DNA from 3 places in the Paramixta manurensis genome. Region 2 is predicted to be linked to each of the others. Evidence: predicted binding sites of a transcription regulator. Region 2 holds the regulator's gene; each other region holds the start of a gene.
The links. The regulator CRP, encoded in region 2, controls carbon source genes, mostly activating them, when cyclic AMP is high. The targets are predictions, from matches to a motif close to ATGTGANNNNNNTCACAT.
Positions count from the first base shown of each region.

Region 1: a site for CRP is predicted at 1,778-1,795, ahead of msrB (peptide-methionine (R)-S-oxide reductase MsrB). Genes of this name have one in related genera too.
Region 3: a site for CRP is predicted at 1,988-2,005, ahead of PMPD1_RS20055 (nucleoside-specific channel-forming protein Tsx). Genes of this name have one in related genera too.

Region 1 covers NZ_CP054212.1:2,511,868-2,515,150, forward strand. The annotation lists gene ansA (asparaginase) at 1-858, shown strand, start outside; gene PMPD1_RS12135 (YeaC family protein) at 963-1,244, opposite strand; gene msrB (peptide-methionine (R)-S-oxide reductase MsrB) at 1,249-1,659, opposite strand; gene gapA (glyceraldehyde-3-phosphate dehydrogenase) at 2,001-2,999, shown strand; gene PMPD1_RS12150 (D-hexose-6-phosphate mutarotase) at 3,080-3,283, shown strand, end outside.
Region 2 covers NZ_CP054212.1:373,052-376,334, reverse strand. The annotation lists gene PMPD1_RS01710 (phosphoribulokinase) at 29-898, shown strand; gene PMPD1_RS01705 (OsmC family protein) at 947-1,351, opposite strand; gene crp (cAMP-activated global transcriptional regulator CRP) at 1,650-2,282, shown strand; gene PMPD1_RS01695 (YccS/YhfK family putative transporter) at 2,345-3,283, shown strand, end outside.
Region 3 covers NZ_CP054212.1:4,160,312-4,163,594, reverse strand. The annotation lists gene PMPD1_RS20060 (MFS transporter) at 1-729, opposite strand, end outside; gene PMPD1_RS20055 (nucleoside-specific channel-forming protein Tsx) at 962-1,828, opposite strand; gene PMPD1_RS20050 (ABC transporter substrate-binding protein) at 2,264-3,049, shown strand; gene PMPD1_RS20045 (DUF2817 domain-containing protein) at 3,049-3,283, shown strand, end outside.

The DNA.
Region 1 (3,283 bases), 2.1 Mb from region 2:
CCGCTGATCGACTCTTCCGATATGACGCCGCAAGACTGGCAGGCGATTGCCGATGATATCCGCCATAATTACGCGTTATACGACGGTTTTGTCATTCTGCACGGTACGGACACCATGGCGTTCACCGCCTCTGCGCTGTCGTTTATGCTGGAAAATCTGGCGAAACCGGTTATTGTGACAGGGTCACAAATACCGCTTGCGGAACTGCGTTCCGATGGCCAGCAGAATTTGCTTAATGCGCTGTTTGTCGCCGCTAATTATCCGATTAATGAAGTCACGTTGTTCTTCAATAACACGCTCTATCGGGGTAACCGCACCACGAAAGCGCATGCCGATGGCTTCAACGCGTTTGCTTCACCAAACTTACCGCCCTTGCTGGAAGCCGGCATTCATATACGCCGCCTCAATACACCTCTAGCCCCGACAGGAAGCGGCGACTTGGTGGTTCATCCGATTACACCACAACCGATTGGCGTAGTGACTCTCTATCCGGGTATTTCCGCTGAGGTGGTGCGTAATTTCCTGCGTCAGCCGGTTAAAGCGCTAATCTTACGCTCCTATGGCGTAGGTAATGCCCCGCAAAATGCCGAGTTTCTGGCTGAGCTGAAGGCCGCCTGCGAACGTGGGATTGTGGTAGTAAACCTGACGCAATGTATGTCGGGCAAAGTGAACATGGGCGGCTATGCCACCGGCAACGCGCTGGCGCATGCTGGCGTGATTAGCGGATATGATCTTACCGTTGAAGCGACGCTGACTAAATTGCATTTTCTGCTCAGCCAACCGCTTTCAGACGTCGATGTCCGTCGTCAAATGCAGTGTAATCTGCGTGGAGAACTGACGCCTGACGAAATTAGCTAAGGAAGCCAGTGCTGGCACAGGCGCTGGTGTTAGTGTCAATAACGGCGTTTTTTGATAACGGCGTTAGTCATGATGGGGCTGGCATCCCTGCCAGCCACCAGCGATTATTGCAGGGTTATTTTTGTGACATCGTCACTAATACCCCACTCCTCTTTCAATTCGCGCTTCGATTTCATCACCACGTGTCCCTGTTGGTTAATACTCATGTGCTGCGGCTGATGATTGTTACGCGCTTGCCATAGCATCACCAATTGCAAACAGTGTTCTTTCTGCTCGGCTGTTAACGCCACGCCATCCGGCCATTTCCCAATTTCCACCGCCGTCGCCAAGCGTTGGTAAACCTCTGGCGTCATGGCCTCTATCATGGCATTCAGGTCATGTTTCATCGCCTTAACCTCGCGTTTGCTGACCATCATCGTCGGTAAAATTTAACGAGGCTGAATTCACACAATAACGCTCACCACTCGGCTGCGGGCCATCAGGGAAGACATGCCCCAAATGCGCATCACAATTGCCACAGCGGATTTCGATCCGCTGCATACCGTGCGAGTCATCCTCCAGATAACGGATCGCCTCATCGCTATAGGGCTGATAAAAGCTCGGCCAGCCACAGCCAGAATCGTACTTGGTTTCGGAGAGAAACAGCGGCGCATTGCACACCAGACAATGATAAATGCCGTCGCTTTTATTGTGTAACAAGGCGCCGGAAAACGGCGGCTCAGTACCGCGCTGTTGGGTAACGTAGCGCTGCATTTCAGTTAATTCGGTATCGGGTATCATGCGGGAAGGATCTTTAGCCATTTTGCGTGTCTCTGACAATGTCATTCCAGTAAAATCAGCTAATATTCTAACAAACACTTAACACGAGCAGGCGTTTTTTTCGTACCACTGAACCTGCTTACTGAAGCAACCTATAAAATTGTGATCAATATCACCTTTTAATGTGGACACCCCTTTATATTCGACCTCTGTGCCCCCATGTGGAGAATATCCTTGGCGGCGGAAGCGTTTCACAGACCAATAATTCCTGCTCTGCGGTTTGATTTGTCGCAATTATTGACACGATTCCGCTTGACGCCTGGTAAGGTTTTTGTAATTTTACAGGCAACCTTTTATTCACTAACAAATAGCTGGTGGAATATATGACTATCAAAGTAGGTATCAACGGTTTTGGCCGTATCGGTCGCATCGTTTTCCGTGCTGCTCAGCAGCGTTCTGATATTGAAATCGTTGCAATTAACGATCTGTTAGATGCGGATTACATGGCTTACATGCTGAAGTATGACTCAACGCACGGCCGTTTCGATGGCACCGTTGAAGTGAAAGACGGCGCACTGATTGTTAACGGTAAAAAAATCCGCGTTACCTCCGAAAAAGATCCGGCTAACCTGAAGTGGGACGAAGTCGGCGTTGACGTGGTTGCTGAAGCAACCGGTATCTTCCTGACTGACGAAACCGCGCGTAAACATATCGCCGCTGGCGCGAAGAAAGTGGTTCTGACTGGCCCGTCTAAAGACGACACTCCGATGTTCGTGCGTGGCGCTAACTTCGACAAATATGCTGGCCAGGATATCGTTTCTAACGCTTCTTGTACCACTAACTGCTTGGCGCCGCTGGCTAAAGTTATCAATGACAACTTCGGTATCATCGAAGGTCTGATGACTACTGTTCACGCTACTACCGCCACTCAGAAAACCGTTGATGGCCCGTCTCATAAAGACTGGCGCGGCGGCCGCGGTGCAGCACAGAACATCATCCCATCCTCTACCGGCGCGGCGAAAGCTGTAGGTAAAGTTCTGCCAGAACTGAACGGTAAACTGACCGGTATGGCTTTCCGTGTTCCAACTCCGAACGTTTCTGTGGTTGACCTGACCGTTCGTCTGGAAAAAGCAGCGACTTACGAAGAAATCAAGAAAGCTATCAAAGCGGCTTCAGAAGGCCCGATGAAAGGCGTTCTGGGTTACACCGAAGATGACGTTGTTTCTACCGATTTCAACGGTGAAGCGCTGACTTCTGTGTTTGATGCTAAAGCGGGTATCGCACTGAACGACAACTTTGTGAAACTGGTTTCCTGGTACGATAACGAAACCGGCTACTCCAACAAAGTACTGGATCTGATCGCTCTGGTTGCCGCTAAATAAGGCATCCTGACGCATTCATGATTTAAGGGTGACTACGGTCGCCCTTTTTTTTGCCGCGATGTTCAACAGAAGGTTTCATCATGAACGAAAAACTGTTTTCGCTGCCAGTGGTTAACCAAATCACACCGTATATCTCTGAGCGCCAAATCGATGCCCTTTCGGTTATTGTGATCAGTCATCCTAAAGTCCGCGCCGCCGTGACGCCGCAAGGGGCGCACCTTATCGCCTGGCAACCAACGGGTGAAAAACCGGTCATTTGGTTGAGCGAAAAAACCCCTTTTATA
Region 2 (3,283 bases):
CGCCCGTCTTACTACAGGGAGCTTTATTATGTCTGCCAGGCATCCGATTATCGCCGTCACCGGCTCAAGCGGCGCGGGAACCACCACCACCAGCCTCGCGTTTCGTAAGATTTTCCAGCAGTTGGATTTACATGCCGCTGAACTGGAAGGGGATAGCTTCCACCGCTATACGCGCCCGGAAATGGATATGGCCATTCGCAAAGCGCGTGATTTAGGGCGGCACATCAGTTACTTCGGCCCGGAGGCGAATGATTTCGGCCTGCTGGAACAAACCTTCGTCGAATATGGCGAGAATGGGCGCGGTAAATCGCGCAAGTATTTGCACACCTATGATGAGGCGGTGCCGTGGAATCAGGTGCCGGGTACGTTTACGCCCTGGCAGCCGCTACCAGAACCTACCGACATCTTGTTTTATGAAGGCCTGCATGGCGGCGTGGTAACCCAACAGCATAATGTGGCGGATAAGGTCGATTTGCTGGTAGGCGTGGTGCCGATCGTTAACCTTGAATGGATCCAAAAATTGGTACGTGACACCAGTGAGCGCGGCCATTCGCGTGAAGCGGTGATGGATTCGGTCGTGCGTTCAATGGAAGATTACATTAATTACATTACGCCGCAGTTTTCACGCACGCATATTAACTTCCAGCGCGTTCCCACCGTCGATACCTCAAACCCGTTCGCTGCCCGCGGCATTCCATCGCTGGATGAGAGCTTTGTGGTGATTCATTTCCAGGGTCTGGAAGATATCGACTTCCCTTATTTATTGGCGATGTTGCAAGGTTCATTTATCTCGCACATCAATACGCTAGTGGTTCCGGGTGGAAAAATGGGGCTGGCCATGGAGCTGATTATGTCGCCGCTGGTGAAACGGCTGATGGAAGGCAAAAAAATCGAGTAATGCCAGAAGGATGCCGGGCCCCGGCATCCCATTATCGTTGGCGCAGGATCACAACGCCACAACCTCATAGCTATGGGTAATCTCAACGCCTTTCCCTAGCATGATAGCCACCGAACAATATTTTTCCGCCGATAAATCTACCGCCCGCGCGACCGCTTTATCGCTCAATGCCTTACCGCTAACGATAAAATGCAGATTGATATGGGTAAAAATACGCGGCGCTTCTTCCCGACGCTCCGAGCTGAGCTTGACTTCACAATCCGCCACCTCATTACGTCCCTTTTGCAGTATCGAAACCACATCAATCGCGCTACAGCCGCCCGCCGCCATCAGCACCATTTCCATTGGGCTTGGCGCTTTATCGCCTGAGTTCCCATCCATCAGTACCTGATGACCCGATGAGGATTCTCCCAAAAAGGTCAGCCCTTCAACCCACTTAACTCGCGCCTGCATCGCACTTCCTCCTAACCTTTCTCTGACATGTCAGACTACGCTTACCCGAATAAAACGGCAAACATCAACGATTCCCGTCATGCTGAAGCGAGACAACAGAAGACAGTAGCCTAAAGCTGTGCTACAAACAAAGCTGTAATATTTCGCCATTAAAAGCGAAAACGGGACAATTTGATGAGCTTAGCTCGAAACAGAGGCCCGGAAAATTTCCTGCCAGGAAAATGTTTGAATATTTCCACGCCTAACAGGGAACTTTGCCCTGTGTTTAGGGCACGATTACAACAGAGGATAACAGCGAATGGTTCTCGGCAAACCGCAAACAGACCCTACACTCGAATGGTTCCTGTCACATTGCCATATTCACAAATATCCATCCAAAAGCACGCTAATTCATCAAGGTGAAAAGGCCGAAACGCTCTACTACATCGTCAAAGGTGCCGTAGCCGTGCTGATCAAGGATGAAGAAGGCAAAGAGATGATCCTCTCCTACCTCAATCAGGGTGATTTCATTGGCGAGCTTGGCTTGTTCGAAGAGGGTCAGGAACGTAGTGCGTGGGTCCGTGCAAAAACGGCCTGTGAAGTGGCTGAAATTTCCTATAAGAAATTCCGTCAGTTGATTCAGGTTAACCCAGACATCCTCATGCGCCTCTCTTCGCAAATGGCGCGTCGCCTCCAGGTCACATCGGAAAAAGTGGGTAACCTCGCTTTCCTCGACGTGACGGGACGTATCGCACAAACTTTACTCAATCTGGCAAAACAGCCCGACGCGATGACACATCCGGACGGCATGCAAATTAAAATTACGCGTCAAGAGATTGGCCAGATCGTTGGCTGCTCACGCGAAACCGTCGGGCGTATCCTGAAAATGCTGGAAGACCAAAATCTGATCTCCGCGCACGGCAAAACCATCGTCGTCTACGGCACGCGCTAAGCTCTCTAAACCCACGGCGTGATACCTGGTATCGCGCCGTTTTTTTATACTGTGATAAGCGGATGTGGCGGCGAATAATTTATCACCCTGAAGTCAATTATGCGTTGCGGCAAACGTTGGTGCTCTGTTTGCCGGTCGCGATTGGCTGGCTATTTGGTAACTTACAACAGGGTCTGTTGTTCTCGCTGGTGCCTGCCTGTTGCAATATTGCCGGTCTGGATACGCCGCATAAGCGCTTTTTTAAGCGCCTGATTGTCGGCGGCACCTTATTTGCCACCAGCAGTTTCCTAATCCAGTGGTTGACGCAACACGCAATTCCCTTACCGGCTATCTTGCTTGCCATGCCGCTATTACTGGGCGTGACCGGAGAAATCAGCCCGCTCCATGCGCGTCTACTGCCGGCCTCACTGATTGCCGCCATCTTTACCCTCAGCCTGATCGGCCGCATGCCGATCTGGGCACCACCGCTTCTCTATATTGGCGGAACTATTTGGTACGGCTTCTTTAACTGGTTCTGGTTTTCGCTGTGGAAAGAGCAACCAATGCGTGAAACGTTGAGCCTGCTCTATCGTGAACTCGCCGACTATTGCGATGCGAAATACACCTTACTTACCCGTTTAACCGATCCGGAGAAAGCGCTGCCGCCGCTGTTGGCGCGCCAGCAGAAAGCGGTCGACCTGATTAACATGTGCTATCAGCAAATGCATATGTTGGCCGCCAACCGAAACAATAGCCATAAACGCCTGACGCGCGCGTTTCAGGTCGCGCTCGATCTACAAGAACATATTTCGGTGAGCTTGCATCAACCGGAAGAAGTACAAAAGCTGGTAGAGCAGAGCCATGCTGAGGCGGTGATCCGCTGGAACGCCAACCTGATCTCTGCCCGGTTACGCGAGCTGGCCGATGACATTCTCTACCACCGGCTGCCCGATCGTTTCACGATGGAGAAACCTTTGCAGGCGCTGGAGAAAATTTCCCGCCAGCATCCGGATAACCCCGTC
Region 3 (3,283 bases), 830 kb from region 2:
TACCTGGTGCGCTTCCTGATGGCGCCCTTGTTGCGCCAGCCAGCGCGCCGATTCCGGTAAGTTTTTACGAATCAGCCAGATCACTAATGAGCAAAGCGCACCGGCGATCACCACATAGCGCCAGCCAGATAAACCGAAGATGGTTTGTGGCACCAGCCACCAGGAGAGTAGCGCAACCGCCGGAACGGAAAGGAATTGGACGAAGAATGAGAAGGCAAACGCGCGGCTGCGCAGATGCGACGGCACCCATTCGGTTAGATAGGTATCGATGGTTACCAGCTCAATGCCGAGACCAACGCCAACTAAAAAGCGCAGGAAGATTATCCACTCCGCCTGATGTTGAAACGCCATCAGTAATGAAAACACCCCGTACCAAGCCAGCGCGAACATAAAAGTGATACGGCGGCCGAAGCGATCGGCATTTGGCGCCAATAAGCTGGCGCCAATAAATAATCCTAAAAATGTTGCTGAAGCGAAGGCCGCCTGATCGGATATACCAAATACACCTTCACTTCCCAGATGAAATAGGTTTTCCGCCACCAGTCCTGAACTAATATATCCGGTTTCAAATAAATCATAGAGCTCAAAAAAACCGCCCAACGCCAAAAGTGTAATAAACAGCCATAGCCCTTTCGATGAAGGTAGTGCATCAATGCGTTCGGCTAATCCATTGTTTTTATTGTGTGTATAGGTGGGGGAAGCATTTTCTATCGGGCAGGTGGAATGCATTTTATTATTTTCCTCAGTAACATCATGTTAACCTTTCCATGCTAATGTTTGATGAGCGGAGTTAAATTTTTAAATTATTAACCGCTAAAGAAAATTAAGCATAAAGCTCCGGGAAAATAAGAATCAGAGGGAAAAATGCTGTTACTGAGCGCGTGGTTTTTATTTTAATTACAACGGATAAAAAGAAGGCCGCGATGAGGCGGCCTTGCGATGTAAACCGGGCAGTAGCGACTTAGAAGCTGTAACCCACCACCAGGTAGTAGCCCCAGCCGGTCGATTTCACTTCAAACGGACCGTTGCCGAAATTCAGCTCGGTACCGTCGGTCCACTGACCACCGTTATGGAAATAACGCGCTACCAGCGAGTAGTGCCAGTGATCGTAGCCCAGCGAGAGAATATGGCTGGAAGCGATAGAGTTGCTGCTACGAGACGGCCCAGCCTTATCATTCAGGTCGGAACCCCAGTCAAAGTTGGTAAAGCCAACGTAGCTTAGGTTACCGCCCCACAGTTGGGTTAACGGCAGGAAGTACTTCACCTTGAAGCGATAGCCATCCCAACTGTTTTCGTTCGGCGCGCCGTAGTTTTCCCATTGATACTTGGCATATACGTTCAGCGACAGCGCCATTTTGGTATGCGTATCAATGTCGGTACCGAGACCCATGTACCAGGTGTTCTGGCGACCGGCGGCATTATCACCCATATCGTAGATATAGTTGTTGGCGAAATACCACTCTTTAAACGGACCGAAGCTCAGGTCGGTACCGGTTAATTTATCAATTGAGAAACGCGGTTCGATTTCCATAAACAACGGGGAGCCGTCGTCCCAGATGCCTTTATCATTGTGGTTACCGGTGCCGAAGAACTTCGGTACATCGACATAACCATAGAAATCAAACCAGTCTTTATGGGCAAACGCCTCATATTCCAGGTAAAGGTCATTGTTCAACTGTGGTCCGAAACGGGTGTGATAGCTGCCTACCACGTTCACGCTCTGATGCCACCAGTCAGAAAGATATTGTGAGTTGTTCGACTCTGCGAACGAAGAGACGCTGTATGACGCTGCCAGCAGTGCGCCAGCCATCAACACTTTAGTTTTCATTTTATAACCACATGCCAGATGACCATTTTATCCTGTGGACGATGGTCTTTTAATGAGCTCTTCCCGGCGGAACGGGAAGGTAAATTTTTTTGCCGATCCGAAAAGCGAACTGCCCCTATTCAAGTGCCCGCGTAGGGTGCCTTTATCCAGCCGATAGAAAATAGATATTGCTCACATTTGTCAAAGTTTGTTTCATTTTGATTCAACTGTTTTGTGATTCTTATCACAATTTATCCGCCAATAAAGGCAGGAAAAGCTAAGTACAGGGAAAAAGAGCGGCCAATTGTGCACGCAAACGGTTACGTGTCACATTATTGAGGTAAGCGATGAAAGCGCGGCGGCAAAACGCTAGCGGGCTCTCATCATAGATAAATCCTGTTATCCAAATTGTTTGTTTCACATTATGGTTGGAAGCCTTTCCAGGGAGAATCCGCGATGAAAAAGTTTGTCTTATCCATCAGTGTATTGTTGTGCGGTTTTAGCGTTTCCGCGCTGGCGGAAGAGGTGTTGCGTTTTGGCGTTGACCCCACTTTTCCGCCGTTTGAGTCGAAAGCGACGGATGGCACTTTACAGGGTTTTGATATTGATATCGGCAATGCGATTTGTCAGCAGGCAAAAGTGAAATGTGAATGGGTGCAAATCGGTTTTGACGCGGCTATCCCGGCGCTACATGCACGTAAGTTTGATGCGATTTTGTCGGCCATGGCGATGACGCCCAAGCGGCGTCAGCAGGTCGCTTTTACTAACATGCTGTACAACACGCCGAGCGCGTTAGTGGCGCGGAAAAATAGCGGGCTGAAACCCGAACTGAACTCACTAAAAGGTAAAACCGTTGGCGTAGCGCAGGGCACCACGCAGGAAACCTATGCGAAAGCGTTGTGGGAAAAACAGGGCGTCCAGGTCATCTCCTACCCGAATCAGGATGAGATCTACCCCGATCTGGTTTCGGGGCGGATTGATGCGACGCTGACCAGTGCGGCATCTGCGGCTACTGGTTTTCTTAAGTCACCGCAGGGGCAGGAATATGCCATCAACGGCAAGACCTTATTTGATCAGCAATACTTTGGCGAAGGCGTTGGGATTGGCCTGCGTAAAGATGACACCACCAATCTGAAGCGGATTAATCAGGCGCTGGCGGAGCTACATCAGAACGGTACTTTTGATCGTCTGGCGAAAAACTACTTTAGTTTCAGCATTTACCAACAGACGGGACAGCAATGATGGCGTTGCCTGATTATGCCACGCAGCGCGCGCGGTTTATTACGGCGGTAGAACGCGCGGGCGGTCAACTGACCTCATGGCCGCACCCGCTCTGCGGGCCAAAAGGCGAGGCGCTGGCAACGGATGTGGCGGTTATCGGGAACCCGTCGGCGGCAAACCTGATGGTGGTGATATCCGGCACGCATGGCGTTGAAGGCTATTATGGTTCCGATAGCCAAATCGCGTGGCTGGAAG